DNA from 3 places in the Sphingomonas sp. BE138 genome. Region 1 is predicted to be linked to each of the others. Evidence: riboswitches for the same ligand, from Rfam matches in the RefSeq annotation. Region 1 holds a riboswitch; each other region holds the start of a gene.
The links. A riboswitch is a leader RNA that binds a small molecule or an ion and turns the genes downstream of it on or off. The one in region 1 is predicted to bind cobalamin.

Region 1 (10,005 bases):
ATCGACGATCCGCGGCTGCGCGGCGGCGAGCGGGGCAAGCGCCGCGCCGGTGATGAACCCGTCGAGCAGCACCGGCACGCGCGCATGCCGCGCCGCGAGCACCATCCCCGCGATCGCCGCGATCTCACGCCCGCCCAGCCGCCGCAGCCGCTCGAACGCGGACGTCGCGTCCGCATGGCAAGCCAGCGCCGCATCGATCGCCTCACGCTTGGCGACCAGCGCGGCGCCCGCAACGCCCGTTCCCGGCCCGACCCAGGCCGCCGCGCCGCCGTCGAAGCTCGCCGCGCACAGCGCCGCGGCAGGCGTGGTGTTGCCGATCCCCATCTCGCCGGGCACCAGCAGGTCGATGCCGGCGGTCACGGCGGTCGCGCCGGCGTCGAGCGCGTCGAGGCATTCGGCCTCGCTCATCGCCGCCTCGTGGGTGATGTCGCCGGTCGGCAGCTCCAGCGTCAGCGGCACCACCGTCAGCGACAGGCCCGCCGCGTCGGCCAGCGCGTTGATCGCGGCCCCGCCCGCAGCGAAATTGGCGACCATCTGCGCGGTCACGGAGGGCGGAAACGCGCTGACACCTCGCGCCGCGACGCCGTGATTGCCAGCGAAGACCACCACCCGCGCGTCGTCTAGCCGCGGGCGGGGATCGCCGCGCCACCCGGCCATGAACAGCGCGATCTCCTCCAGGCGTCCGAGCGATCCGGCGGGTTTGGTCAGCCGCGCCTGCCGCCCCGCTGCCGCCGCGCGCGCGGCGTCGTCGGCGGGCGGCAGCGCCGCCAGCGCGGCATCGAAGTCGGCGACCGAGGTGAAGCGCGTCATGCGACCACCGCACCGGCGGGGGGCACGCGGACGATGAAATGCCCCTTCACCGCCGCCGGCCACAGGCCATAGGGGACCTGTCCGGTGGCGCTGTCGACATAGTGGCGCATGAAGGTCATGATTCCCGTCGCCGCTTCCTCGTCGGGCACGAAGCCGCCGAGCACATAGCCGACTTTGCCCGGTGCGCGCAGGTGGATCGTGCAATGGCGATCGCAGGCGAACAGGCATGGCATCTCCTGCACCGAAATGTCCTCTAGCGCGGGATCGCGCGCCTGCACCGCGCGCAGCGCCGCGGCGAGCAGCGCGCCGCCACGCCGCCCCTCGGCATCCTCACGCGCGGCGGCGGAGTGACGACAGCTGCTGCACGCCACCACCGCCGGCCCATCGGCGACGGGAACGAGCTGCATCTCAGAACCGTCCGCGCAGCCCGGCGTACACGCTGCGCCCGAGCGTGCCGTAGCGCGCGATCGTCTGGTAGCGTTCGTCGAACAGGTTTTCGACGCGCGCGAACAGCCGAACGGTGGACGACACCGGCAGCTCGCCGCGCAGGTCGACCAGCGTGTAGCCGTCGAGCCGGGTGGTGTTGGCGGCATTGTCGAACGACTTGCCCGCCCAGCGCGCTGCGACACCCAGCGAGCCGGCGTCGGCAAAGGCATAGGTCGCCGACAGATTGGCGGTATCGCGCGGGCGGCGCGGCAGCCAGTTGCCGAACGTGCGGCCCGCCGAGCGATCCTCCGACAGGATCCAGCTGTAATTGCCGTCGATGCTCAGATGCTCGCCGATCTGCGCCCGGCCTACCGCCTCGACACCACGCGCGAAGGCACGGGCGACGTTCTGATAGTAGCCGAAGCGCCGCTCGGTGGTCGAACCCGGCACGAAGCACAACGGCTCGGTGGTCGTGGCGCTGCATCCGGTGTAGACGATCTGGTCGCGGCTGCGACGCTCGAAGTACGTGCCGCCGATCGCGAAACGCCCGTCCATGAAGCGCTGCTCGGCGCCGGCCTCCCAACCCTTCGCCTGTTCGGGCGACAACGCGCGATTTCCGTACTCGGAGAACAACTGGTAGAGCGTTGGCGCCTTGAATCCCTCGCTGTAGCTGCCGCGCAGGACGGTACCGGTCGGAAGCACCCAGCTGGCGCCGCCCGCAAACAGGGTCTGCGCACCGAAGCGGCTGTGGTCGTCGTGGCGGACGCCGCCGTTCAGCGTCAGGCCATCGATCGGCGACAGGTTCAGCTGACCGTAGACGCTGGTCAGCTCCGCACGGCCACGCGCCGGCGTGCCCAGCGCGAACGGCGGGGCGAAATCGGAAGAGGCGGTGCTGAAGCGGCTGACCTCGTTCTCGACGCCGAAGACCGCATCGACGCCCTGTGCTACCGCCAGCGTGCCCTGATATTCGAGACGGTGGTTGCGTCCGGTCGCGGCAAAAGTTTGCGGCTGCGTCACCTGTTCGGGATCATAATTGTCGCGGTCGGTGTCGGTATAGCCATAGCCGAAGCGGTTGCGCAGCCGCGAGTCGAAGAGGTCGACGTTCAAGCCGGCGTAGCCGACGAAGGTGCGGGTCAGGCCATATTCGGCGGAGTCGCCGCTGAAGCCGTCGAAGTCGTTGTTCGCATTGGTATATGCGCCGCGCAGGTCGGCGCTGATGCCCGGTGCGAGCGTCACGACCGCGCGCGCCTGGACGTTCTGGTTGGTGTATCCGTCACGCTCGGTGCCCAGTGCCAGTGCCGAAATACCAGCCGTTGTGAACGCCTGTGCACCGATACGCCATGCCAGCGGACCATTGATGCCGCCCAGTGCCGCGCGGGCGTTCACGGTGTCGCGCGATCCGCCCTCCAGGTCGATGCTGCCTTCGAGATCCTTGGCAGGCAACGGCGTGACGATGTTGACCACGCCGCCGATCGCCTGGCTGCCCCACAGGATCGACTGCGGCCCGCGCAGCACCTCGATCCGCGACGCGTCGCCGATCAGCAGGTCGCCGAAATTATAGCCGCCGCCGGGCGAAGACGGATCGTTGATCTTCACCCCGTCGATCACGACCACGGTCTGGTCGGGCTCGGCGCCGCGGATGCGCAGCGAGGTGGTGGTGCCATAGCCGCCGTTGCGCGACAGCGAGACACCGGGCGTGCGCACCAGCAGGTCGGCGACCGACGTATCCTGCGTGCGGTCGATCGCGGCCTTGTCGAGCACGGTGACCGAAGCCACGACGCGATCGGCATCGGTCGGCGCACGGTTCGCGGCCACGACGATGTCGCTGCCGTCGGTGGCAGCGGCGGCGTCGGGACGCGGCGCTTCCTGCGCTAGCGCGGCAGTGGAGCACAGGGAGGAGCACAGGAGGAACGGCAGGACGGCTAGGCGGAACGACATGAAAACCCTTTCGACGGACGAGCCACGCGCATCGCCGCCGACGGGCACGGACCCGCGACGCCGACCGCCTGCGGCGGTGGTTATCGTCACGCTGGTCCGTCCGCCGGGATTGCCCCTGTGCGGTCTTCCCGTCCGTTCGGCACACCCTGACCGAGCGAAGGACGACAGGCGAACAGGCAGGTCTCCTGGCTCACGGGTCATCGCCGATGCGTGCCGCCTTCTCGGCCCGGTGAGGGACCAATGGCGTGTGGCACGCGGGCTCGCCGCTTACAGTTGCAGGGGCAGCCGGGGTTCACCCGTTCCCTTTTGATCCCCGGTCAGGGGGAACCTGTCGCGGCGCGCGCACTAGCGGGGCGGCGGGCGCGGGTCAATGCGCGGGATGGCGGGTGGGGCGGGGGTCAGAACTCCACGCCGGCCTGCGCCTTGACCCCCGAACGGAAGGGATGCTTCACCTGCGTCATCTCGGTCACGAGATCGGCTGCGGCGATCAGCGCATCCGGGGCGTTGCGACCGGTAACGACCAGATGCTTCATCGGCGCGCGCGCGGTCGCTACCGCCACGACCTCGTCGGTAGGAAGATAATCGTAGCGCAGCACGATGTTCAGCTCGTCGGCGATCACCATCGCGATGTCGGGGTCGGCGAGCATCCGCTGCACCTCCTCCCACGCGGTGCGCGCGACCGCGACGTCGCGCGCACGGTCCTGCGTGTCCCATGTGAAGCCCTCGCCCATGGCGCGGAACTCGATCAGCTCGGGAAAGGCATCAAAAATCGCCTTTTCGCCGGTGGTCATCGCGCCCTTCACGAACTGCACGACCCCGACCTTCATCCCGTGTCCCATCGCCCGTACCGCCATGCCGAAGGCGGCGGTCGACTTGCCCTTGCCGGCGCCGGTATGAACGATCAGCAGCCCCTTCTCGACGGTCTTGCCTTCCATCATCGTGCGACGCGCGGCCTGCACGCGGCGCATCTTCTCGTTGTGGCGGGCGTCGCGCCCATCAATCGTGGCGTCGGTCATGCGCGCGGGCATAGCGGCCGGGTCAATCGGCCGCCAGCACCGCCTCGACCTCCGCGACGCTGATGCCGAAGACGGCGGCGAGCGCCGCTGGCGTCGCGCCGCGTGCGGCAAGCATGCGGATGCGCGCGGGGTCCTTGTCGGTGGCGTAATGGCGGGTGTCGCGCTCGACGGTCCTCTCGCCGGTCCGGGCGAGCCCGCCGGTGCTCTGGCGGCGGCGCGGGCGGGCGTCGCGTTCCTCGGCGAGCGTCGCGCGACGCTGCTCCTCCTCGACACGGCGGGCGGTGCGCGCTTCCTCGCGGCGCCGCGCGCCGGCCTCGCGCTCGACGGCGCGCTGCTCGGTGCGGGCGACCGCAGCGGCGACGCGCTCCTGCGCGCGGCGCTCACGATCCTCGGCGCGGCGCGCGGCGCGTTCGTCCCAGTCGTTCATCGGGGTTCCAAAGCGCCGCGCCTGCTCCGGGTCAAGTCAGCGGACGTCCTCGACCTGATCGAGGTAGGCGCCGTAGCCTTGCGCCTCCATCTCCTCGCGCGGCACGAAGCGCAGCGCCGCGGAGTTGATGCAATAGCGCAAGCCCCCGCGGTCGCGCGGCCCGTCCTCGAAGACGTGGCCGAGATGGCTGTCCGCACCGGCCGAGCGGACCTCGGTGCGGATCATGCCGTGGCTGACGTCGTTCAACTCGTTGACGCGCGCCGATTCGATCGGGCGCGTGAAGCTCGGCCAGCCGCAATGCGACTCGTATTTATCGGCCGAGGCGAACAGCGGCTCGCCCGAGACGATGTCGACGTAGATGCCCGCCCGCTTGTTGCCGAGATATTCGCCGGTGCCGGGCCGCTCGGTGCCGCTTTGTTGCGTCACGTAGAATTGCTCGGGCGTCAGCTTGGCGAGCGCCTCGTCGGTCTTGGTGTATTCGGTCATGCTTTCGTCCTCCGCTTCGTCGTCGCTATCGTGTCTAGATAGGCGACGAAGCGTCGGTTTCCACGCGACCTCAGCGCTTCTCCCGCTCCTCGACGGCGCGCAGGATGGCGCGGCCGTAGGCGGTCTTGGCGAACTTCTCGCCGCGGGCACGCGCCTGGTCGGCGGTGATGAAGCCCATTTCGAAGGCGATTTCCTCGAGGCAGGCGACCTGCACGCCCTGGCGGTGCTGGAGCGTGCGGACGAACTCGCCGGCCTCCAGCAGGCTGTCGTGGGTGCCGGTGTCGAGCCAGGCATAGCCGCGCCCCATCTGCTCGACGTAGAGGTCGCCGGCCTCCATGTAGAGGCGGTTGAGGTCGGTGATCTCCAGCTCGCCGCGCGCCGACGGCTTCAGGTCGCGCGCCATCTGCACGACGCGATTGTCGTAGAAATACAGGCCGGTCACCGCGTGGTTCGACTTCGGCTGCGCGGGCTTTTCCTCCAGGCTCAGCGCCTTGCCGTCGGCGCCCAGTTCGACCACGCCGTAGCGTTCCGGGTCCTCGACGCGGTAGCTGAAGACGGTGGCGCCGCGCGGGCGCGCGACCGCGCTGGCGAGCAGGTCGGTCAGATGCGCGCCGAAGAAGATGTTGTCGCCGAGCACCAGCGCGACGTTGTCGTCGCCGATGAAGTCGGCGCCGATCGTGAACGCCTGCGCCAGCCCCTCGGGGCGCGGCTGCTCGGCGTAGGAGATCGACAGGCCGAACGCGCTGCCGTCGTCGAACAGCCGGCGGTAGTTGTCGAGATACTCGGGGCTGGAGATGATCAGCACGTCGCGGATGCCGGCCAGCATCAGCACCGACAGCGGGTAATAGATCATCGGCTTGTCGTAGACGGGCAGCAACTGCTTGTTGACCGCCAGCGTCGCCGGGTGGAGCCGCGTGCCCGATCCGCCCGCCAGGATGATGCCCTTCACTTGCCGTTCTCCTTGCGCGCAGGCCCGATCAGGTCGTCGAGGATGTCGCCGAGCGCGTCAGGCCACGCGCGCGGGGTGATGCCATAGGCGCGCTCGATCGCGTCATGCGCGAGCAGCGAATTGGCGGGACGACGCGCGGGAGTGGGATACTCGCTGGTCGCGATCCCCTCGACGCTCGCGGTCGCGCCGCCGCGCGCGCGCGACTGGCGGAAGATCTCCTCGGCGAACCCCGCCCAGGTCGTCGCGCCCGCGTTGCTGAAATGGAAGGTGCCGGTGGGCGCTTCGCCATCCCCGGCCAGCCGGATCGCGATCCGTGCCAGCGTGTCCGCCAGATCGGCGGCGCTGGTCGGGCTGCCGTGCTGGTCGGCGACGACGCGCAACGCCCCACGCTCCGCGCCGACGCGCAGCATCGTCTTCACGAAATTGCTGCCGTGCGCGGAGACGACCCAGGCGGTGCGCACGATCGCGTGGCGTGCGCCGCTGGTACGCACCGCCAGCTCGCCGCCGAGCTTCGAGGCGCCGTAGACGCCGAGCGGCGCGACCGGATCGTCGACGCCCCATGCGCCTTGCTTGTCGCCGGGAAAGACATAGTCGGTCGACACCTGCACCAGCGGGACACCCGCGGTCGCGCAGGCCGCGGCAAAGGCGGCGGGGGCGAGCGCATTGACCTGCCACGCGGTCACCTGATCGCTCTCGGCCTTGTCGACCGCGGTATAGGCGGCCGCGTTGATGACCGCCGCCCACGGGCGCTCGGCGACCTTCGCCGCGATCGCGCGCGCGTCGGTCAGGTCGAGCGCGGCACGGTCGAGCGCCACCACCTGCCAGCCCTCGGGCAGGCCTGCGCGTTGCAGCGCGTCGCCGACCTGGCCGTTCGCACCGGTGACCAGCAGGTCGCGCATCACGCGATCCCGCGACGCTCGGACGCCTTGGCGTCGACCAGCGGGCGCCACCACGCCTCGTTGTCGAGGTACCAGCGCACCGTCTTCTCGATCCCGGTCTCGAACGTCTCCTGCGGGCGCCAGCCGAGCTCGTCGCCGATGCGGGTCGCGTCGATCGCGTAGCGCTTGTCATGGCCGGGGCGATCGGCGACCGAGGTGATCTGCCCGGCATAGCTCTGGCCGTCAGCGCGCGGGCGCAGGCGATCGAGGATCGCGCAGACGGTGCGAACGACCTCGATGTTCTGCTTCTCGTTGTGCCCGCCGACATTGTAGGTCCGCCCGACTTCACCGCGCTCGAACACCGCCTGGAGCGCGCGGACGTGATCCTCGACGAACAGCCAGTCGCGGATCTGGTCGCCGGCGCCATAGACCGGCAGCGCGTCGCCGGCGAGCGCCTTGACGATCATCAGCGGGATGAGCTTTTCGGGAAAGTGGTACGGCCCGTAATTGTTCGAGCAATTGGTGATGAGCACCGGCAGCCCGTAGGTGTGGCCCCATGCGCTGACGAGATGGTCCGACCCCGCCTTCGACGCCGAATAGGGCGAGCGCGGATCGTAGGGCGTCTCCTCGGTGAACAGCCCGGTGTCGCCGAGCGATCCGTAGACCTCGTCCGTCGAAATATGGTGGAAGCGGAACGCCGCCTTCGCCGCGTCGTCGAGGCCCAGCCAGTAGCCGCGCGCCTCGGCCAGCATCACATAGGTGCCGACGACATTGGTCTGCACGAACGCACCCGGCCCGTCGATCGAGCGGTCGACATGGCTCTCGGCGGCCAGATGCGTGACGACGTCGGGGCGGAACTCGGCGATCGCGGCGCGCACGGCGTCGGCATCGCAGATGTCGCCCTGCACGAAGCGGTAACGGTTGGAGCCCGCGACCCGCTCGACCGTCGACAGCGTACCGGCATAGGTCAGCTTGTCGAAGTTGAGCACCTCGTGCTCGGTGTTCTCGATCAGGTGGCGGACCAGCGCCGAGCCGATGAAGCCGGCGCCGCCGGTGACGAAGATGCGCATATCGTGTCGGTCCTTACGCGAGCGGCGTCAGCGGACGCCCGTCATAGTCGAAGGGGCTGTCGAACTCGGCCAGCGTCAGTTGCACCTTGTCCTTGTCGCTCAGCTCGGGCGTGGCGCCGGCGGGGATCGGCCAGTCGATCCCGACCGAGTCCCAGCGGATCCCGCCGTCCGACGAAGGCGCATAGGTGTCCGAGCATTTGTAGGTCACCTCGCAATCCGGCTCGAGCGTGACGAAGCCGTGCGCGAAACCGATCGGGATGAACAGCTGGTGGCCGTTCTCGGCGGACAGCTCGGCACCGACCCACTGGCCGTACGTCGGCGAGCCGCGGCGGACGTCGACCGCAACGTCGTAAATGCGGCCGCGGATGCAGCGCACCAACTTGTCCTGGCCGCGCGGCGGCGTCTGGAAATGCAACCCGCGCAAGGTGAACGCCGGGGCCGACAGCGAGTGATTGTCCTGCACGAAGGTGCACTCGATACCCGATGCCGCAAAGGCCGGCACCGAATACACCTCGGTAAACCACCCGCGGGCATCGCCGAAGCGCCGTGGCCGGATCAGCTGCACCGGCGATGGAAGCGCATTGTCGGATGCCATATCGTCCCACTATCCCGGTTAAACCCTGTGCCGGGATGCGGCTGTACATGGGTGGCGTCGTCTCGTAAATATGCAACCAATCCCGTAACGATCGCATATACGGGGAAATATTGGCGCCGGAGCGTATAATGCAGCAGCAGCAGAGTCGCAACAACGCCGTGTCGGCCGTAGTCGTGGCGGTCACCTATGGCGATCGACTTCATCTCGTCAGGCAAGTCGTGGCCGGCGCCTTGCGTTTTGTATCGGTCGTCAAGATCATCATCGTCGATAACGGCAGCAAGCGTCCGGTGGCGGCATCGGACTTCGACGAACCCGAGAAAGTGGAAGTGCTCAGGTCCGAGACGAATCTAGGATCCGCTGCGGGATTTCGACTGGGGATCGAGCGCGCGTTGGCGTTGGAAGGCGTGCGCTACCTGTCCTTGCTGGATGACGATAACGTGGTCGGTGACGGCTATTACGACGAACTGGCAAGGCTGCATGAAGAACTTGGGGGCGGGGACGAGATCGCCTTCTCGGCAATCCGTACGGATCGCGAGCAGTACAAGCGACTTCTTTCGCAACCGCAGCATCCCTCGTACTTGCACGGCTCGTTCCTTGGCTTTGACGTTGCTGCGATTGCGAAACGCCTTGCCGGCCGGATAATGAAGACGGCTCGGCCAGCGTCGCCGTCACGGCTGCGCGCGATCGACCGCGCGCCGTACGGCGGCCTGTTCCTGACGCTCGCAGCGGCGCGGCGGATCGACCCGCCACGCCTCGACTTCGTGCTCTACGGCGACGACCACGAATATACGCGGCGGCTGACCCGGGCGGGCGTGACGATCTACCTGACCGACCATGCGCATGTCGTCGACGTCGACCAGTCGTGGAACGAGGTCAATGATCGCGGCTCGCGCTGGATCGACGTGAGCGCGCCGCAGTGGCGGATCTATTATGCCGCACGAAACCAGCATTTTCTCGAGCTGTCGGAGGCCGGCGGCAAGGCGGCGCTGCGGATGAACCGGCTCGCGTTGAAGGCGCGGCTCTATGCCGAGGCGCTGGCGCGGCATCGCAGCCCATCCAAGGCGGCACGCGCGATGCGGACGCTGAACCTTGCGATCCGCCATGCGAAGCGCGGCCAGCTCGGCGCGAACGAGGAGTTCCGCATCCCGTTCTCGTCGGGAAATTAGCCGATACGAGCGTGGGACGCGACCGAAGCGGTCGCCAATCGCTTGGCGCGTGAGCGTGCGCGGGGTAAGCTGCCCCGTCGGGCCGGATCAAGAGCGAAGGTGTTGATCGATGCCGACAGATCGTTCCAGCGTAGCGTTCCCGATCATGCGAGGTACAGGGGAATGACGTGGATCGCAGCGTTGCGCACGCTGATCGTCGCCGCGGCGGCCGTTGCGAGTTGCTGCTCCCCGGCGCCCTCCAAGG
Region 2 (10,005 bases), on a different contig from region 1:
TCGCCTGCTCGATCGCCTGTCCGCGCAATTCCTGCGCCTGCCGCACCAGTGCACCGGGACGCCCACCCTGGTAGAGCGGCACGTTCAGCGTCACGCCCGCGCTGCTCGCGTTGCCGGTCTGCACGCTGCCCAGCCCCGCCGCGCTGCCCTGCCCCAGCGAACCGAGGAAGTTGAAGTAGTTCTGCCCCAGCGTCGCATTAACGGTCGGGCGGCGGTTGGCGCGCGCGACTCGGATGTCGTAATCGGTGGCGTCGCGGACTCGGCGCGCGGCGATCAGGTTCGGATTGTCCTGCAACGCCACGTCGACGGCGTTGTCCGGCGAGCCGGGCAATTGCGGTAGCGGCGGCGGCGGCTCCAGCGTCCCCGGCGGCGTCCCGACCAGCCGCACGTAATTCTCGCGGCTGGAGATCAGCGTCGCCTGCGCCGATTGCAGCTGCGCGCGCGCGAGGCTGAGGCGCGCTTCGGACTGTGCCACGTCGGTGCGCGTGAGGTCGCCGACCTCGAAGCGATCGCGGCTGGCGCGCAGGTTGGTTTCCAGCACGCGGACGTTCTGGGTGTTGAGCCCGACGATCGCCTCGTCGCGGATCACGTTGTTATAGGCGCTGACCACATCGGTGAAGGTCGTCGCCTCCGTCCCGCGCAGGTTGGCGCGACCGGCATCGACGCGCGTCTCGGCCGCCAGTACGCCGTTGCGCACCCGCCCGCCCTGGTACAGCGGCACCGTGACGCCGAGTTGGGCGTCGAGGCGGCGCTCCGGGGTGGTGAAGCTGTTGCCGCCACGCAGGAAATTGTCGGTGAGCCCGCCCTGCGCGCTGATGTTCGGCCGTCCCTGCGCGCGTGTGATCGGCACGTTCTCGTCATTTGCGCGCTGCGCTGCGCGTTGCGCGTTCAGCGTCGGATTGTCCCGGTATGCGCGCACCAGCGCCTCGCGCAGCGTCTCCGCCGCGGCCGGGAACGCTCCGGCCAGCACCAGCGGAACCGCAACCGACGACAACAGCGACGACAGGCGAAGGCGCAAGGGCGTGATCCTTAGAAGGTGAAGCCGCGCGGGCGCGCGAAGCCGGGAAGGCGGACCGAATCGATGTCGGCGAACGGCGTCAGCGCGGTCGCGGCGCCGCGGTGCGTGCCGGACGCGAGACGGAATACGCCGCGCTCGATCACCCCGCTTACGATCCTCCCGCCGTCCTTGACCTGGCCGGCGAGCGTGGAAGGCAGTTCCTCGATCGCGCCATCGACGATCAGCACGTCATAGGGCGCGCCCTCCGGATGGCCGTGCTCCAGCGGACCCTCGATCACGGTGACGTTCGGCGTTCCCGCCATCGCCTCGCGCGCATGCGCCGCCAGCGCCGGGAGGGCCTCCACCGCGACGACCTCCGCCACCAGCGACGCCAGAACCGCGGCGGCATAGCCGCCCGCCGCCCCGATCAGCAGCACGCGGTCCGTCGGCAGCAGTCGCGCCTGCACCAGCAGCCGCGCGGTCGCAAGCGGCACGTTGAGCGCGCGCCCCTGCCCTAGATCGATCGGGCGATCCATATAGGCGACCGAAACCGCGTGCGCGGGAACGAAGCGCTCGCGCGGCACCTCCGCCATGGCGGTGACCACACGGGGGTCGGTGACCGCGGTGGTGCGCAGCTGGCTGGCGACCATCGCCTGGCGCATCGCGGTGAAATCGTCGTTGCGGAGAGCGGGGGCGGAGAGGGTCATGAACCATCCTGTGGCATAGCTGTTTTATGGATGCAACACACGTTGCGCTGTCCGGCTTGTATCGCGCGCCGGCCGTGCTTTGCAATCGGCGAGCAGACCCAAACTATGCCTACGGGGTGTTACGCGACTCGGCGCGTTTGCCGACCGACGATGCCGGCGGACCGGCGGCGCATGAACCCCGCGCTAACGGAGTGAATCTGCGCTGGGATGCAAGGCGATCGCCGTCGCGACCAGTCGGAGCGTCGCTTCAGGCGACAGACGAGCGCCGATCGCGTGGCGGCGTCATCATGCCGCTCGACGCGACCGAGCGCTCGCTGCGGCCCCCTTGGCCAGCCATCGGCGGCTGACGCTGGTGGATCGACCATATTCCCAGGTCAGGAACAGCGCGACCAGCAACGTCGCGATCGTCTTGATTCCGAAGATGTTCCACAAATAACCGGTGGTATAGGTCGCGTAGAAGGACGACATGACGCGACTGTACAGCAAGCCTGCGATCCAGATCGACTGTGCGAACGACGCCGCCAGCATTCGCATGACCACGGCATGGTACAGCGCGATGATCGACGACAGGATCAGCATGCCCACGACGCCCATCGTCATCAGCAGATAGGGGTAGAGCGAACCGATGAAGCCGTTGCCGCCCTCCATCGTCCAGCCGAGCAACCGCGACGACGCGAACCGCTGCATCACGTAATAGAGGCCGAAGCGCGTTCCCGCCTTTGTCGATTCCTGCGCCCCGGGATCGAACCACGTCGACATGTCGGCCGCAAGCGCACGGTCGTCGAAATTGGTCGCCGACATATATTTGAGGTCGGTCACGTACCACAGCTGACCCTGAAGCGCAACGCGCTGTCCGTATCGCTCCGCCGCCGCATCGAAATCGTTCAGCGCGCCATAGGCGATCAGCACCGCGGGGATGGTGGTGACGATGATCGCCGTGCAGACCCCGGCGATGAAGTTGAAGGGGATCTTGCGGTCGTTGGCGATATGCACCAGGCCCGCCGGGATCCCGAAGACGCTCAGGATCATCAGAAGCGACCCGAATTTTTCGCCGAAGATGATCGACGTCGCCAGCATCCACAGAATGACGAGGCCGGCGCGCGCGCGATAGGCCGGAAGCGCAAACAGCGCACCCACGAATGGCACCACGACAAGCCGGTTCGACATCCACGATTGATAGAGTGGCGAGTCGAGCTTTTCGAGGTAGACGAACCGATCGATCCCGCTGAACAACGGAAAGCCGTTGTTGATGCCGAGCCGGATCAAGTACAGCGACACCACGACGACGACCGCGAGCAGCCCCTTCCAGATCAGCGGCGCCTGCCGCTCCCAACGCGCTGGCGCGTCGCGGAACATCGCTTTCAGCCGCGGCCACATCGCCTCCACCGCGAACGTCGCGGTCAGCAGGAAGAGCATGTAGATCAGCAGCAGCCGCGTGAACGCACCGGTCGGCTGACCGGTGGTCGTCGTCTCGATCATATAGGCGCCGCTCTCGATCGCACCCCCCGAGATGAACTCGGTCGCGCGGTTGGCGAGCAGCGGGACGAACAGCAGGAACGTGGCCGGCGAGGTGCGCAGAATGCCCAGGCAAAGCGATATGTAGATCGCGAGCGCCGCATAGGCCCAGGCGGCCGACGGCAGCGCCTGCGATCCGAACGCCGCGATGCCCGCCAGCAGGAAGTGCAGCGCATACATCCCGACGAAGCCGCGTGCGCGCTGCTGATAGGAAGCCACCCGCCCCCTGTTCGACGACGCCGCCCGACCGCTCGCGACGCCAGGGTAACCGACTTGTGGCATGTTGATAATCCCCGCGACCAACGCTTGAACACGGCACTGGATGTGTCGTTCCATGGTTGTCAACCAACGCCGGTTGATGGCGCGGCAAGATGTGCGGCGAAAGCACACGGTTGCGCCGCTAGGCAAAAGCGGAGGCGCCATGGTACGCCGCCGCGCCGCAGCATCGGCGGCGATCGCGCAAAAGGACAGGCATCCATGCCGACAGGGGGCATTCAAACCGGCGGCGATCGCCCGGCCGCACGCATGACGTTCGAGGGGCTTCAGGTCCTGCGCGGGATCGCCGCCGCCATGGTGGTGTTCCATCACGCCTGTTGGGTTATCAACACCTACCACCCGGCGCGCTCGGTGCTGGCCGGGCAGCGCGGGCTGGCGGAGCTGGGCGCGGGCGGCGTCGATATCTTCTTCTGCATCAGCGGCGTCGTGATCGCTTATGCCGCGCGTGCGATCCCGCCGGGGCTGCCGGCGGCGGGCACCTTCGCGCTTCGCCGCATCCTGCGCGTGCTGCCGCCCTATTGGGTCTTCACCGCGGCATTGCTGCTGCTCTGGCTGGTCGGCGTCGGCTTCAAGGAATTGCGGGTCACCCTCGGGCTGGTCGCCTCGTCGCTGTTGCTGATCCCCTATCCCAAACAGACGCTGGACGGGCATGTCAGCTACCACCCGATCCTCGACGTCGGCTGGACGCTGACGTTCGAAATGTATTTCTACGCGATCTGCACGGTCATCATCGCCTTTGCCGGCGGCCGCCGAATCTGGCCGTGGGTACTGGCGGCACTGGGCGTGGTCGCCGCCGTCACGACGACGACCGCCGGCGCGGCATCGGTCGCTGGCGGCGTGCTCGCCTCGCCGCTGCTGCTGGAGTTCGTGGCCGGGGTGGCGCTCGCGCGCTTCGTCGCGGGCCGTGTCGCGCCGCGTGCCGGCTGGGCGATGATCCTCGCCGCGATCGCGGTGTTCGCCGCTTCCGCGACCGTCTCCGACGCGATGCAGGCGCGGGTGCTGTGGTGGGGCATTCCGGGCGTCCTGCTGGTCGCCGGCAGCCTGTTGATCCCGATCGATGCCCGGTCGCGGACGAACCGCGTGCTGCTGTTCTTCGGCACCGCCTCCTACACGATCTACCTGGCGCATCCGTTCGCGATGCTGGTGGCCGGCAATGTGCTGAAGCGCGGGCTGCTGACCGACGTGCCCCCGGATGCGCTGTTGATGCTATTGACGGTATTGGCGATTGTCGGTTCGGCGCTGAGCTATTTCGTCGTGGAAGGGCCGCTGATCCGCTTGCTGAAGCCGCGCTCGCGCACCGCGGCGGAGGCGCGCGCGGTGATCGGGGCTTGACGCGCCTCGAAATCCCCAGCATTGGCCCGCGCTCACCGCAATCGAGGCCCGATGGCGGAGTGGTGACGCAGAGGACTGCAAATCCTTGCACCCGGGTTCGATTCCCGGTCGGGCCTCCACCGTCTTTCCAAGGTCCGGTACCGCCCGGTGCGCGGACTCGCCCAAAAATGGCAGTCTAGGACGCGCGGACCGGGACGATATAGCGCTGTCCGGTCGCGGTGGTGCCGGTTTCGACCGCCACACCGTACGTCCGCCCGATCCGTTCCGCATCCAGCGTCGCATCGACCGGTCCCGCCGCCACCACGCCGCCGTCGCGCAGCAGCACGACATCGTCGGCCAGCCGCGCGGCGAGGTTGAGGTCGTGGACGACCAGCACCACCCCGCCCCCGGCGGCCGCCACCGTGCGCAGCTGCGCGCCGACCTCGAGCTGGTGCGCGGGATCGAGGCTGGCGAGCGGTTCGTCCGCCAGCAGCCACTCTGGCGTGCCGGCGAGCACGCGCGCGAGCAGCGCGCGTGCGCGCTCGCCGCCCGACAGATGCTCGACCCCGCGCCGCGCGAAGGCGGTCATGCCGGTCGCGGCCAGCGCCGCATCGACCGCAGCACGATCCGCAGTGGTCTCGCCCCAGCGCCCGCGCCAGGGCAGCCGGCCGAGCCCGACCAGGGTGGCGACGTCGACGTTCCAGTGCACGTCGGCGGCCTGCGGAAGGAAGCCGATCCGGCGTGCGCGCTGCTGCGCGGGGATCGCGCGCAGATCGTCGCCGCCCAGCCTCGCCTCTCCCGCATCGGGATGGCGCAGGCCGGCGAGACAGGCGAGCAGGCTGCTCTTGCCAGCACCGTTCGCCCCCAGGAGCGCGGTCACCCGCCCGCTCGCGAACTGCGCGTCGACCGCGTCGAGGACCGGTTTGCCGCCTAGCGAGAGCGACAGACCGTGTGCCGCAAGCACGCTCATGCCAGTCGCCTCCGCATCGCGATCAGGAGATAGAGGAAGAACGGCCCGCCCAGCATCGACATCGCGATCCCGAGCCGTAGCTCGCTGACGGTAGGTGCCAGCCGCACCAGGCTGTCGGCGAGCGTCAGCAGCAGCGCCCCGCCCAAGGCGGCGGGCAGCAGCGTCGCGGACGGGCGATGCCCGGCGAACGGGCGCACCAGATGCGGCACGATCAGCCCGACGAAGCCGATCACGCCCGCCGCCGCCACCGACGCGCCCACCGCCAGCGCGATCCCGGCGACGATCATCAGCTGCAAGCGGCGCGGATCGACCCCCATCGAGCGCGCGGCCTGCTCGCCCAGCGTCAGGGCATCGAGCGCGCGTCCCGTCCGCGCCAGCACCGCAACGCCGACCGCAATCAGCGGCACTGCGACGCGCACGTCGTTCCAGCTGCGATCGGTGAGCGCGCCCATCAGCCACGTCACGATCTCCGAGGCGACGAACGGCGTCGGCGCCAGGCTGATCGCCAGCGCGGTCAACGACCCGGTGATGTTGGTCAGGATCATGCCGGCCAAGGTGAAGAGGATCAGACTGCCCGAGCGACCCGCGATCACCGCCAGCGCCGCCATGGTGATGCCGGCGCCCGCCAGCGCGAAGCCGGGCAGCAGCCACGCCTGCGCGGCATAGCCGAAATAGAGCGCGCAGACCGCCCCGAGCGCAGCGCCCGACGAGACACCGAAGAGTCCGGGGTCGGCCAAGGGATTGCGGAGATAGCCCTGCATCGCCGCACCCGACAGCCCGAGCGCCGCGCCGACCGCCAGGGCCAGGAGCGTGCGCGGCAGCCGCAGTTCGACGATGATGATCGAGCGCGGGTCGGCGGCGGTCCAGGCGTCCAGCGGCACCCACACCTTGCCCGCCGCGAGCGACAGCGCGGCGGCGAGCAGCACGCCCGCCAGCAAGCACCAGCAGATGCGCGTCATCGTGCCACCCTCGCGCGAACGCTGCGCAGCCGCGCCATTGCCGCGATGATCGACGGGCCGCCGCAATTCATCAACCGCGCGGCGAAGGGCGCGACCGCGACGCGCCCCGCGAGGCGGCGGAGCGCGGGGTGGCGCTCGCCGCGCTCCCCCCCGCCCTCCGCCGCGGCGACCGACAGCAGGACCCGCGGCGGACGCGCGACCAGATATTCGAGCGGCAGCACGTCCCACCTCTTCAGGCCGTAAGCGACGCTGGCGTTCGCGAAGCCGGCGCGGCGCAGGAGATCGTCGGGCAACGTGCCGCCGCCGGGCACCAGCCCGCTCGCCCCCCAGATCAGCGCGGGCACGGGTGCGCCCGCCGCCGGACGCGCGGCGGCGAGGATGCGGTCGGCCAGCGCGCGTCCACGGTCGGCGTGTCCGATCGCGGCGGCGACTTCGCGCACCTGCTGCGCGCTTTCCTCGACCGTGACCGGCACCGGGTATTGGACGAGATGCACACGCAGCCGCGCCAGCGCGGCGACGGTGGCAGGCGCGACATGCCCGCCGGCGACCACGATGTCCGGGCGCAGCGCCACCACCTCCTCGGCCGTGCCCGCGGTGACCGCGAAGCGCTTCGCCTGCGCGAGCGGGATCGAGGTCGCGCGGGGGTCCTGCGAATAATGGCTGATCGCGACGATCTGCGCCGGGTCGGCGACCTGCATCAGGATGGCGTCGAGGCACGGGTTGATCGACACGACGCGTGGGGTGTGCGGCGGCGCGGCGGCGAGCAGCAGGGGCGCGGCGAGCGCGAGGGTGGCGGCGGCGCGGAGGGCGCGGCGGGTGGGGGCGCAACGTCCGGCATCGTCCGCGTGGCGCGCACCCGACCGACCGTTCGTGCCGAGCCTGTCGAAGCACGTGCCGCGAGGCGCATCGTTCGCCGGGCACGCCGCCTGTGACCCGTGCTTCGACAGGCTCGGCACGAACGGGGGTTGGTGTCCCGGACGAGGGAAGGGCTTGGCGGAGCTTGCCAACTCGCCGGCCAGCGCAGCTTGGGTGAGGGGTCGAGCGAGCCACAAGCTCGCGCGCTCGCGTTCGCGAGCGCCATTCCTCACCCGGCTTCGACCGAGACGTTGCTGCGCAAAGCCCAGGTCTCCCCGTCCCTCTCCGCTCTGCGAGGGGCGAGTGAAGGACAAACTCGCCGTCGTCAGCCCTTTTCGAATCATGCCATCACCCCCGCGCCGTTCGTCGTCGCACGGGTTTCCCCCGATCGCCCGGCACACCCCGTCCGCGCGAAGGACAACCGCGACCGGGCAGGTTTCCTGGCTCCCGGGTCGCCGCCCTTCGCCCGGCCTTCCCGGATCGCGAGCGATCCAGTGGCGCACGGGGGGCGAAGGGCTCGCCGGTCACAGTTGCGGGGGCAGCTCCGGCTCCGGCCGGATTCCCTTTCCTGATCGCCAGCCCCGCCTAGCCGTGCGGCGCGGGCTCAGCAAGCGCTGCCGGCAGCGCGGGGGCGGCAAGCGCGGCGAGCAGCGGCACGTCGACCGGCGGCATCGGCAGCGCCGCGAGCGCAGCGGGCAGATCCCAGCGCAGCGCCTGCGCGGCCAGCGCGCGCGGCGTGCCGGTCCAGCGGCGGCATCGATACAGCAGCATCGTCACCGGCATGTCGGTCGCAAAACCGAGCGGCACCAGCGCGTCCCGGGCGACGGTGATCGCCAGTTCCTCGGCCAGTTCGCGGACCAACGCGGCGGCGGGATGCTCGCCGGGCTCGACCTTGCCGCCCGGGAACTCCCACAGCCCCCCGTGGTGCTTGCCGGCGGGACGCTGCTGCATCAAGCACTTACCGTGATCGTCGATCAGTGCGGCGGCGACCACCAGCATCGCGTTCGATCCTTCCTTAACCCTTCGCCGCTATCGTGCGCCCATGCCGCGCATGCCCCTCTTTCGCTCGCCTGTCGCCCTCCTGCTCGCGCTACGGGAATCACGCGGCGCGACGGCGGTGGAATACGGGCTGATCGTCGCCGTGATCGCGCTCAGCGCCGCCGGGGCGCTGTCGGCACTCGGCGCGCCGGTGACCGGCATGTTCGCATCGATCAGCGCCAATCTGCTCTCCGCACGCTGAAAGGTTCGGACAAAAATCTACGGACTCACTTAAGTCTTTATCAACCCTGCGCCCCTAGAAACATCCTTGATGGACCTGTGAACGGGACGTCGGCGGGTACTGAAATCTACGAAGTCAAACGGAGACCGACATGCAGAAGATTCGTTCGTTCCTGAAGAACAGCAAGGGCGCGACCGCGATCGAATACGGCCTGATCGCTGCGCTGATCGCCGTTGCCGCGATCGCCGCCATGAAGGGCATCGGCACGCAGCTGAACAACACCTTCAGCAACGTGCAGACCAAGATGCAGAACAACCCGGGCTGATCGGCAACGACCTGATATAGCAAGGGCGGCGGGATTTCGGTTCCGCCGCCCTTCTCATTTTCGGCTTATCCGAGCCGCCCCATCTTCAGAAACTTCGTCCGGCGGTCCTGCCGCAGCGCATCGGCGGTCAGCGGGCTCAGATCGCGCAAGCTCCGCTCGATCGCGTCGCCCAGTGCGCGGATCGCGCCCGGATGGTCGCGATGCGCGCCGCCCAGCGGCTCAGGCACGATCGCGTCGATCACGCCCAGCGCCTTCAGGTCCTGCGCGGTGACCTTCATCGCCTCCGCCGCATCGGGCGCCTTGTCGGCGGTGCGCCACAGGATAGAGGCGCAGCCCTCCGGCGAAATCACCGAGTAGACCGCATGCTCGAACATCAGCACGCGGTTGCCGCTGGCCAGCGCGATCGCACCGCCCGAGCCGCCTTCGCCCACCACCGCCGAGACGAGCGGCACGCCGAGCGCGAGGCACGCCTCGGTCGAGCGCGCGATCGCCTCCGCCTGGCCGCGTTCCTCGGCCTGGATGCCGGGGAAGGCACCCGAGGTATCGACCAGCGTCACCACCGGCAGCGCGAATCGATCGGCGAGCTCCAGCAGCCGGATCGCCTTGCGATAGCCCTCCGGCTTGCCCATGCCAAAATTGTGGCGCAGCCGGCTGGCCGTATCGTCGCCCTTCTCATGCCCCAGCACCATCACGCGCTGTCCGCGGAAGGTGGCAAAGCCGCCGAGGATCGCCTGGTCGTCGCCGAACGCGCGGTCGCCGGCCAGCGGCACGAACTCGTCGAACAGCGCGGCGACATAATGTTTGAAGTGCGGACGCTCGGGGTGGCGTGCGACCTGCGTCTTCTGCCACGGGGTCAGCTTGCCGAAGGTAT
Region 3 (10,005 bases), on a different contig from region 1:
CGCGGCGCCCGGCGCGCCGGCTTCCTCGTGCGCCTTCGCCGCGGCGGCGGTCGCCAGGATCTCGTTGGGTTGCTCGTCGCTCACGTCACTCTCCTTTTGGCGCGTCATACCGCGCGCGAAAGCCATTGGCGAACGCCGCCAGCCGCCGGTCCGAGATGGCGGCGCGCAGGTCGGCCATCAACGCCTCGTAGAAGGCGATATTGTGCTCGGTCATCAACATCGCGCCCAGCATCTCCCCGGCACGCACCAGATGGTGCACATAGGCGCGCGTCCACGTCGTGCACACAGCGCACGCGCATTCCGGGGCAAGCGGCCCCTGATCCTCGGCGAAGCGCGCGTTGCGGATGTTGATCGGCCCGGTTCGCGTGAACGCCTGCCCCGTCCGCCCCGAACGCGTCGGCATCACGCAGTCGAACATGTCGACCCCGCGTTCGACCGCGCCCACGATGTCGGTCGGCTTGCCGACGCCCATCAGGTAGCGGGGGCGGTCGGCGGGCAATTGCGCGGGCGCGAAGTCGAGGCACCCGAACATCGCGGCCTGCCCCTCGCCGACCGCCAGCCCGCCAATCGCATAGCCGTCGAACCCGATATCGATCAGCGCGTCCGCACTCGCCTTGCGCAGCCCTTCGTCGAGCGCGCCCTGCTGGATGCCAAAGATCGCGTTGTTCTCCGCGTGCTCGCCGCCGCCGTCGAACGCGTCGCGGCTGCGCTTGGCCCAGCGCATCGAGCGCTCCATGGCGGCAGCCTGCACCTCGCGCGTCGAGGTGGTCGGGACCAGCTCGTCGAACGCCATAACGATATTGCTGCCCAGCAACCGCTGAATCTCGATCGAGCGTTCCGGCGAGATCATGTGCCGCGTCCCGTCGAGGTGCGAGGCGAACGCCACGCCCTCCTCGGAACGCTTCGTCAGCGCCGAGAGGCTCATCACCTGATAGCCGCCCGAATCGGTCAGGATCGGCTTGTCCCACCCCATGAAGGCGTGCAGCCCGCCGAGCCGCGCCACGCGTTCGGCGCCGGGGCGCAGCATCAGGTGATAGGTGTTGCCCAGGATGATGTCCGCACCCGCACGTTCGACGTCGGCGGGCTTCATCGCCTTGACGGTCGCGGCGGTGCCGACCGGCATGAACGCCGGCGTGCGGATCACCCCGCGCTGCATCGTGATCGTGCCGGTGCGCGCCGCGCCGTCGGTCGCCGCGACCTGGAAAGCGAAGCGCGTCATCGCCGCCGCCGCTTGCCGGCGTCGGGCGCATCGGCTTTCTTCTCCGGGCGACGCCCCGCGGTCGGCCCCTGCGCGTCGATCGGCATCGTGCGATACGTCAGCAGCTCCGCCCGGCTGATCGCATGGTCGCCGTCGCGGTCGTAGCGCGCGAACAGTCGCGAGAAATGGTCCTGCAACTCCGCCAGCGTCACCGCCTCGTCATTGTCGCGGTCGACCTCGTACGGACTCGGCAACGCCGCGCGATCGCCCAGGTAGCGCAGCGCCCAGTCGCCGAACGCGATGTAGCGCAGCTTGCCGGTCTTGCCCGGATCGAACGCCGCGAACGACGTGGCGAGACAGTCGTCCAGCTCGTACCGCTCGACCCGCGCGTCGCCATCCGCGTCGCACGCCGCGATCATCATCGCGGCCGGTTCGACGACCATCGTCGCCGGCGTCTGCGGGGTGGCGGGCAGCGGCGCGCGGACGGTGATGTCGCCTTCCTGCGGCGCGCCCTGCGCAGGCGCCGCGGCGAGCAGAAGCAACGCAAACGGAATCATGATCGCTCCGTGGCAGAAGCGCGGGCACATCGCCAGCATCTTGGGGCTGTGCCATGAGCGATTCGATGCGAGCGACGGCGGCGACAGGGGCAGGGTTGGTGGGGGCGGCGGCGCTGGCGTTATGGCCGTGCGGCGCGCCGGCGCAGACCCAGCGCCCGACCGGCTACCCGCGGTCCGCCAACGAGCGGGAGGGGGGGCCGGTGACCACATCGGCAGTCTACACCGCCGACGTCATCGCCGATGTCGCCGGCGGCCGCGCGCGCGGGGTTCGCTACCTCGACAACCTCGACCTGCAAGTCGCGGTCGATGCGGAGCGGCTGGTCGGCTGGCGCGGCGCGCGCGCCTTCGGCTACATTCTTCACAACAACGGCGCGCGCTTCTCGCCCGCGCTCGCCGGCGACTTCCAGATCGCCTCGAACATCGAGACGGGCGTGCGCGCGACACGACTGTTCGAAGCGTGGCTGGAACAGGACATCGGTCGCAGCGCCTCGGTGAAAGCCGGGCTCTACAATCTGAACTCGGAGTTCGACACCACGCTGTCAGGCACCCTGTTCTTGCTGTCCTCGCACGGCATGGGTCCCGACATCGCGCAATCGGGGCGGCGCGGGCCGTCGATCTTCCCGGTCACCTCGGTCGCGGTGCGCGGCGAGGTCGCGCTCGACGATCGCTGGCTGGTGCGCGCCGCCGTTCTGGACGCGGTGCCCGGCGACCCGGCGCACCCGGCCGCCACCGCGATACGCCTCCGGCGGCGCGACGGCGCGCTGGTGATCGCCGAGCTGGCGCGGCTGGGCACGCGCACCAAGCTGGCGGTCGGCAGCTGGCGGTATCTGGCGCGCCTGCCGCGGCTTCAGGACGAACCGCGCGAAGGCGACGGCAGTCGCGGCGCCTATGCGCTGGTCGAGCACCAGCTGCACGGCGCGGTGCGGGGCGGCGCGGGCGTCAGCGGGTGGCTGCGCTACGGCGTCGCGGACCGGCGGTACAACCCGGCCGCACAATATCTCGGCGGCGGCGTCGTGCGCACCGGCATCGGTGCCGCCCGCCCGGACGACCAGATCGGCCTGTCCTTCGCTGCGGTGTCGTTCGGCTCGCGCTACCGCCGGATAGAGCGGACGGGCCCCGGCGAGTTGATCGTCGAGGCCGCCTATCGCCTCGTGGCGCGCTCGTGGCTCGTGATCGAGCCCGACGTGCAATGGGTCGCCAGTCCGGGCGGCCGTCGCGACGTGCGCGATGCACTCGTCGTGGCGTTGCGCATCAAGATCGGGCGGTAGCGCCGCTACCCGTCGCGCCAGCGTGCCACCGCCGCGTCATAGTCGGTGCGTGCCGCCTCGCGCGCGTCCTCCAGCGCAGCGCGCTCCGTGCGCCAGCGTTGCTCGAGCGCGCGCTGCTCGCGCTCCAGCGCGGCGAGTCGCGCCGCCAGCGCGCGCCGCTCGTTCTCGATGGCGGCGCGCGCCCGCTCCAGCGCCGCCTCCGCCGTTTCCAACGCTTCCCGACTCGGACGCGGCGCGGCGGCCGGCTTGCGCTTCGCCGCCATCGTCTTCTTGCGCGGCGCCGGCGCCGCGGCGAGCTGCTCCTCCGCGGTGCCGCGCGATCGCTTCACGACCTCGCCCGGCGCCGCGAGCGGCGCCTCCATCAATGCCGGGTCGGTCACCTCCTCCGCCACTCCGCGCGCGAACAGGTCGACGTCGGCACCCCACGCCGCCAGCGCCGCCTTGCGACTCGGCGCCGCGACATAGGCGTCGTGGAAGCCGGCGGCGGTCCGGAACACCTTCAGCTTGCGCGCCATCGTCCCTCGCTCCTCACCGGCGGCGCTTACCCGCACCGCCCGGCGAGAACGAACGCGCCGCGCACCCCGCCGTGCCGCACCTGTCGTTATCCGCTGCCGCTCAGGCCGCCAATTCCTTGCGGACGATCTCGGCGCCGGCGCCCAGCGCCTTCAGCTTGCCCCGTGCGACGGCGCGCGACAAGGGAGCCATCCCGCAGTTCGTCGCCGGATAGAGCTTGTCCGCGTCGACGAAGCGTAGCGCATGGCGCAGCGTAGCGGCGACCTGTTCCGGCGTCTCGATGGCGTCGGTCGCGACGTCGATCGCGCCGACCATCACCTTCTTGCCGCGAATCAGTTCGATCAGGTCCATCGGCACGCGCGAGTTCTGGCACTCGAGCGAGATGATATCGATGGTCGACTTCCGAAGGTTGGGGAAGGTTTCCTCATACTGGCGCCATTCGGAGCCGAGCGTCTTCTTCCAATCCGTGTTGGCCTTGATGCCATAGCCATAGCAGATGTGGACGGCGGTTTCGGCCCTCAGCCCCTCCGCTGCGCGCTCCAGCGTGGCGATGCCCCAATCGTTCGCCTCGTCGAAGAACACGTTGAACGCGGGTTCGTCGAACTGGATGATGTCGACGCCGGCCGCTTCCAGCTCGCGCGCTTCCTCGTTCAGGATGCGGGCGAACTCCCACGCCAGCTTCTCGCGGCTGCGATAATGGGCGTCGTAGAGCGTGTCGATCATCGTCATCGGCCCCGGCAGCGTCCACTTGATCGGCCGAGCGGTTTGCGCGCGCAGGAACCGTGCATCGTCGACGAAGACCGACGTGGGCCGCGAAACCGCCCCGACGACCGTCGGCACGCTGGCGTCGTAGCGGTTGCGGATGCGCACGGTCTCGCGCTTCTCGAAATCGACACCGTCCAGATGCTCGATGAACGTCGTCACGAAATGCTGGCGCGTCTGTTCGCCATCGCCGAGGATGTCGATACCTGCCTGCCGTTGGTCGTCGACCGCCAGGCGCAGCGCGTCCTGCTTGCCCGCAACGAGATCCTCGCCTTCCAGCTTCCATGGCGACCACAGGGTCTCGGGCCGGGCGAGCCAGGAAGGCTTGGGCAAGCTGCCCGCGGTCGTCGTCGGCAACAATGTCGTCATGATGCAAATACCTTCGTGCGGGAGGGTGGTCAGAGGCCGCAGGTCGCGGACCAGCGCTGGAGCGCGGCACTGTGCGGCTTGATGAAATGCTCTTCCGCGAACTTGCCTTGTTCGACGGCAAGCCGGCTGCGCTCCTCGCGATCGTAGACGATGCGGGTCATCGAATAGTCCTGATACTTCAGGCTGGGCTGATAATACTCCGCTGCCACCGAATTCCCGTTGTAGATCTCTGGGCGATATATTTTCTGAAAGGTCTCCATCGTGGCGATCGTGCTGGCGAGTTCGAGGTTCGTGTAATCGCTGACCAGATCGCCGGTATGGTAGAACGCGAACGGCGCGACGCTGTGCGGCGGCATGAAGTACCGGACCTTCATGCCCATCTTTGCAAAATACCGATCGGTGGGCGAGAAGGTGTCGTTGCTATACTCGACGCCGAGGATCGGATGCACGTTGGCGGTCCGGTGATAGACTTCCTTGCTCGAGACGCTGAGACAGATGACCGGGGCTTTTTGGAAGTTGTCGCGATAGGCGCTTGAGCCGAGGAAATGCTTGAACAGGTTGCCGTGCAGATCGCCGAAGCCTTCCGGAGCGCCGGCACCTCCGGCGCTGAGGTGGTTGGGCAGAACGACGCTGAAGTCGTAATCCCGCACGTACGAGGAGAAGTTGTTGCCGATCATGCCGTCGCTGCGCTCGCCGCGCGTCCTGTCGATGACGGTGGTGTGCAGGATCTCGATCAGCGGGAAGGCTTCGTCACCCGCCCCGTCCCCCAGCGTGAGCGCGGCCGAAACGATCTTCAGCTCCAGCGCGTAGCGATCACCCGTGGGATTGTCCCAGTGCATCAGCGCGTTGAAGCGATGATCAATCATCACCAGCGTATTGCGCAGATTTTCCCGGCGGCTTGTTCCCCGCGCAAGATTGGCGAAGTTCGTGGTGATGCGCGTGCTGTCGGCCGGACGATAATCCTCGTCGAACGGGATGCTGCTGATCGAGAATGTGAACCCGCTATTCGTCATGACTCACCCAGGCTTTGCGGGCGGGAGGTCAGGCGAAAGCGCGCAAGGCGTGAACAGCCTCCGATGGCGGGAAGCCACGGACCGTCGCATCAAGCGCGATCCACCGGAGGAACCCCCGTCCGAGGAACGTTATGGCGTCGAACGGCAGGTCTCCTGGCTCACGGGTCAACGCGGTGGCTCCGGTCTTCCCAGGCTCCTTGCGGGAACCCAGTGACACGAAATGGAGCCGCCACTCGCCGCTTACAGTTGCGGGGGCAGCGCCGGACTCTGCCCCGAAGGGCACCACCGGCTTCCCGTCTTAGCCCCATCGCCATGCCTGGAATGGGGAACCTCGACAGGTTTGTTCAACACCAATCCGCACCAACTGTCAACGTCATATAAAGATATCCTTATATCTTGATGAGTGTGCGGCAGCAGGTTCGTCGGCCTCGACTTCCGAGCGGATGGCGATGGAGCAGGAGAATCGCGGGGTGCGTCATGCTAATGAGATCCTGCGCAAGCCCGCGGTCGCCTGATAGGAAAGGACCGCGCGCCCCCCTTTCGCACCTGCGGCACCACTGCTATCGCCCGCGGCGATCGAGAGTTTCGCTCCCGTCGCCGCCCGCCCGCGCCCCTGGCACGCCGCGCCCGACGACGGCCCTTGAAGAAAGGACCATGCCCATGACGGCCATCGGCCAGGATACGTTGAACGCCCGCCAGACGCTTCAGGCCGGGGGCCAGTCCTACGACTATTTCGCGCTGAAGAGCGCCGAGGAGAAGTTCGGCGACATCAGCCGCCTGCCCTTCTCGATGAAGGTGTTGCTGGAAAACATGCTCCGCTTCGAGGACGGCGTGACCGTTACCGAGGCCGACATCAAGGCGATCGTCGATTGGCAGCAGGAGCGGCGTTCGGACCGCGAGATCCAGTATCGCCCCGCGCGCGTGCTGATGCAGGACTTCACCGGCGTGCCGTGCGTGGTCGATCTTGCCGCGATGCGCGACGCGATCACGAAGCTGGGCGGCGACGCGGCGAAGATCAATCCGCAGGTCCCCGTCCACCTCGTCATCGACCACTCGGTCATGGTCGACGAGTTCGGCACGCCCAAGGCGTTTGAGGACAACGTCGACCTCGAATATGCCCGCAATTCGGAGCGCTACGAGTTCCTGAAGTGGGGCAGCAAGGCGCTCGACAATTTCAAGGTCGTGCCGCCGGGCACCGGCATCTGCCACCAGGTCAACCTTGAGTACATCGGCCACGCCGTCTGGTCGTCGCAGGAAACCGGCGACCACGCCAAGGGTCAGGCGAAGATCGCCTATCCCGACACGCTGGTCGGCACCGACAGCCACACCACGATGATCAACGGCCTGGGCGTGCTCGGCTGGGGCGTCGGCGGGATCGAGGCCGAGGCCGCGATGCTTGGCCAGCCGGTCTCGATGCTGATCCCCGAGGTCGTCGGCTTCAAGCTGACCGGCAGCCTGCGCGAGGGCATCACCGCGACCGACCTCGTGCTGACGGTCACGCAGATGCTGCGCGCCAAGGGCGTGGTCGGCCGCTTCGTCGAATTCTACGGCCCGGGCCTCGACCAGATGACGCTGGCCGATCGTGCGACGATCGCCAACATGGCGCCCGAATACGGTGCGACCTGCGGCTTCTTCCCGGTCGACGACAAGACGCTCGACTACATGCGCCTCACCGGCCGCCCGGACGAAGTCGTCGCGCTGACCGAGGCCTATGCCAAGGCGCAGGGCATGTGGCGTCACGCCGACAGCCCGGACCCCGTGTTCACCGACACGCTGGAGCTGGACATGTCGAGCGTCGTCCCGTCGCTCGCCGGCCCGAAGCGCCCGCAGGACAAGGTCAGCCTCGACACCGTCGACGAGGTGTTCAACGGCGACCTGTTCAAGCTGTACCACAAGGAAAAGCCCGCGCGCGTCGCGGTCGATGAGCGTGGGCATGACATCGGCGACGGCGACGTCGTGATCGCCGCGATCACCAGCTGCACCAACACCTCCAACCCGTCGGTGCTGGTCGCCGCGGGTCTGGTCGCGCGCAAGGCGAACGCGCTGGGGCTGAAGCCGAAGCCGTGGGTGAAGACCTCGCTGGCGCCCGGGTCGCAGGTCGTGACTGACTATCTCGACAAGGCAGGGCTGTCGGCGGATCTCGACGCGATCGGCTTCAACCTCGTCGGTTATGGCTGCACCACCTGCATCGGCAATTCGGGGCCGCTGGCCGCGCCGATCTCGAAGGCGATCAACGAGAACGATCTCGTCGCCGCCTCGGTGCTGTCCGGCAACCGCAACTTCGAAGGCCGCGTGTCGCCGGACGTGCGCGCGAACTTCCTCGCCTCGCCGCCGCTCGTCGTCGCCTATGCGCTGAAGGGCACGGTGACGACCGACATGAACGACACGCCGATCGGCCAGTCCACGGACGGCGCGGATGTGTACCTCCGCGACATCTGGCCGACCAACCAGGAAGTCTCGGACCTCATGGCCGCCAACATCGACGACGGCATGTTCCGCGCTCGCTATGGCAACGTCTATGCCGGCGACAGCAAGTGGCAGGCGATCGACGTCACCGGTTCGGACACCTACGCCTGGCGCGCGGGCTCGACCTATGTCGCCAACCCGCCGTATTTTGAGGGCATGGAGATGACCCCGGCCCCGGTGACCGACATCATCGACGCCAAGCCGCTGGCGATCCTCGGCGACTCGATCACCACCGACCACATCTCCCCGGCCGGTTCGATCAAGGCGGACAGCCCGGCGGGCAAGTGGCTGCAGGAGCATCAGGTTAGCCGCGCCGACTTCAACAGCTACGGCGCGCGCCGCGGCCACCACGAGGTCATGATGCGCGGCACCTTCGCCAACATCCGGATCAGGAACGAGATGGTGCCGGGCATCGAGGGCGGCATGAGCCGTTACGACGGCCAGGTGATGCCGATCTACGACGCTGCGATGCGCCACAAGGCCGACGGCACCCCGCTCGTGATCATCGCGGGCAAGGAATATGGCACCGGCTCGTCGCGCGACTGGGCGGCGAAGGGCACCAACCTGCTCGGCGTGCGCGCGGTCATCACCGAAAGCTTCGAGCGCATCCACCGCTCGAACCTGGTCGGCATGGGCGTCCTGCCGCTCCAGTTCGCCGAGGGCGTGACCCGCGAGACGCTGAAGCTGACCGGCGACGAGACGTTCACGATCGAGAACGTCGCGAAGCTCCGTCCGCGCCAGGACGTCACCGTCACGCTGAAGCGCCAGGACGGGTCGACCGAGCAGTTCCAGACCCGCTGCCGGATCGATACCGTCAACGAGCTGGAATATTTCCTGAACGGCGGCATCCTGCAGTACGTGCTGCGGAACCTCGCTGCGTAAGCGGCGGCGGCCAGGGTGTTTTGGGAAGGGAGGGCCTTTGGTCCTCCCTTTCCTTTTAGGGGGGGTGATGGATTGAGCGACGAATACGTCTACGACGAGGCGACCGGCGAGTGGGTGCCGGCGGGCCAGGTGACGGCCGCGGCGCCGGCTGACGGTGTCGAGGTCCGTGACTCGGTCGGCAACCTGCTGGCGGACGGCGATGCGGTGACGCTCATCAAGGACCTGAAGGTCAAGGGCACCAGCCAGACGCTGAAGCGCGGCACCGCGATCAAGTCGATCCGCCTGACCGGCGACCCGCAGGAAATCGACTGCCGCTTCGACGGGATCAGAGGGTTGGTCCTGCGCGCCGAGTTCGTGAAGAAGCGCTGAGCCGACTCCTATCCGTCATCCCCGCAAAGGCGGGGATCCAGACGCGCAGGTCCATCGATAGAAGCGCGGAGGTCGGTGGTTCTGGATTCCCGCCTGCGCGGGAATGACGGAGGAGAGGCTCACGCCAACACGGCCCGCTTCCGCCCCCACACGAAATACAGCACCAGCCCTACAATATTCCACAGCAGAAAATACCCCTGAGTCTTCGCGGGCAGGCTGAAGAACAGATACACGCACCCCAGCACGCCCAGCGTGCCCACGACATTCGCCATCGGCGCGCGGAACGTCCGCTCCGCCTCCGGCGCGCGTCGACGCATCACCATCATGCACACGCATACCGCGACGAACGCCGCCAGCGTGCCGGCATTCGCCAGCGCTGCGATCGCATCGATCGGCATCACTCCCGCGATCACCGCCACCAGCGCGGCGGTCATCAGCGTGATCCGCACCGGCGCCCCGCGCCGCGACACCTTCGCCAGCCCGGCGGGCAGCAACCCGTCGCGCGCCATCACGAAGAAGATCCGGCTCTGCCCGAAGAGAAAGCCGAGGAGCACCGTCGGCAGCGCGATCACCGCACTCGCCGCCAGGAACGTCGCGAAGCCCGGCCG

Region 2: another riboswitch for cobalamin. It lies ahead of J2Y58_RS14840 (ABC transporter substrate-binding protein); the one in region 1 lies ahead of J2Y58_RS18790 (TonB-dependent receptor domain-containing protein).
Region 3: another riboswitch for cobalamin. It lies ahead of J2Y58_RS07320 (DUF1852 domain-containing protein); the one in region 1 lies ahead of J2Y58_RS18790 (TonB-dependent receptor domain-containing protein).

The regions. Positions count from the first base shown of each region.
Region 1 is NZ_JAVDUC010000027.1:13,464-23,468, reverse strand. Features, by position in the region: gene cobT (nicotinate-nucleotide--dimethylbenzimidazole phosphoribosyltransferase) at 1-810, opposite strand, end outside; gene J2Y58_RS18795 (DUF1636 domain-containing protein) at 807-1,217, opposite strand; gene J2Y58_RS18790 (TonB-dependent receptor domain-containing protein) at 1,219-3,174, opposite strand; cobalamin riboswitch at 3,332-3,521, opposite strand; gene cobO (cob(I)yrinic acid a,c-diamide adenosyltransferase) at 3,573-4,190, opposite strand; gene J2Y58_RS18780 (hypothetical protein) at 4,213-4,617, opposite strand; gene msrB (peptide-methionine (R)-S-oxide reductase MsrB) at 4,654-5,103, opposite strand; gene rfbA (glucose-1-phosphate thymidylyltransferase RfbA) at 5,174-6,052, opposite strand; gene rfbD (dTDP-4-dehydrorhamnose reductase) at 6,049-6,951, opposite strand; gene rfbB (dTDP-glucose 4,6-dehydratase) at 6,951-8,000, opposite strand; gene rfbC (dTDP-4-dehydrorhamnose 3,5-epimerase) at 8,014-8,595, opposite strand; gene J2Y58_RS18750 (glycosyltransferase) at 8,724-9,761, shown strand; gene J2Y58_RS18745 (hypothetical protein) at 9,924-10,005, shown strand, end outside.
Region 2 is NZ_JAVDUC010000012.1:52,579-62,583, reverse strand. Features, by position in the region: gene J2Y58_RS14875 (TolC family outer membrane protein) at 1-1,018, opposite strand, end outside; gene J2Y58_RS14870 (protein-L-isoaspartate O-methyltransferase) at 1,030-1,704, opposite strand; gene J2Y58_RS14865 (DUF6418 domain-containing protein) at 1,990-3,438, opposite strand; gene J2Y58_RS14860 (acyltransferase) at 3,697-4,827, shown strand; tRNA gene J2Y58_RS14855 (tRNA-Cys) at 4,873-4,946, shown strand; gene J2Y58_RS14850 (ABC transporter ATP-binding protein) at 5,003-5,776, opposite strand; gene J2Y58_RS14845 (iron ABC transporter permease) at 5,773-6,735, opposite strand; gene J2Y58_RS14840 (ABC transporter substrate-binding protein) at 6,732-7,691, opposite strand; cobalamin riboswitch at 8,024-8,157, opposite strand; gene J2Y58_RS14835 ((deoxy)nucleoside triphosphate pyrophosphohydrolase) at 8,176-8,589, opposite strand; gene J2Y58_RS14830 (Flp family type IVb pilin) at 8,633-8,830, shown strand; gene J2Y58_RS14825 (Flp family type IVb pilin) at 8,961-9,134, shown strand; gene J2Y58_RS14820 (acetyl-CoA carboxylase carboxyltransferase subunit alpha) at 9,200-10,005, opposite strand, start outside.
Region 3 is NZ_JAVDUC010000004.1:94,286-104,290, forward strand. Features, by position in the region: gene J2Y58_RS07290 (hypothetical protein) at 1-84, opposite strand, end outside; gene tgt (tRNA guanosine(34) transglycosylase Tgt) at 86-1,219, opposite strand; gene J2Y58_RS07300 (EF-hand domain-containing protein) at 1,216-1,755, opposite strand; gene J2Y58_RS07305 (carbohydrate porin) at 1,809-3,023, shown strand; gene J2Y58_RS07310 (hypothetical protein) at 3,029-3,538, opposite strand; gene J2Y58_RS07315 (methionine synthase) at 3,639-4,667, opposite strand; gene J2Y58_RS07320 (DUF1852 domain-containing protein) at 4,697-5,680, opposite strand; cobalamin riboswitch at 5,806-6,029, opposite strand; gene acnA (aconitate hydratase AcnA) at 6,341-9,028, shown strand; gene J2Y58_RS07330 (zinc ribbon domain-containing protein YjdM) at 9,101-9,397, shown strand; gene J2Y58_RS07335 (amino acid permease) at 9,517-10,005, opposite strand, start outside.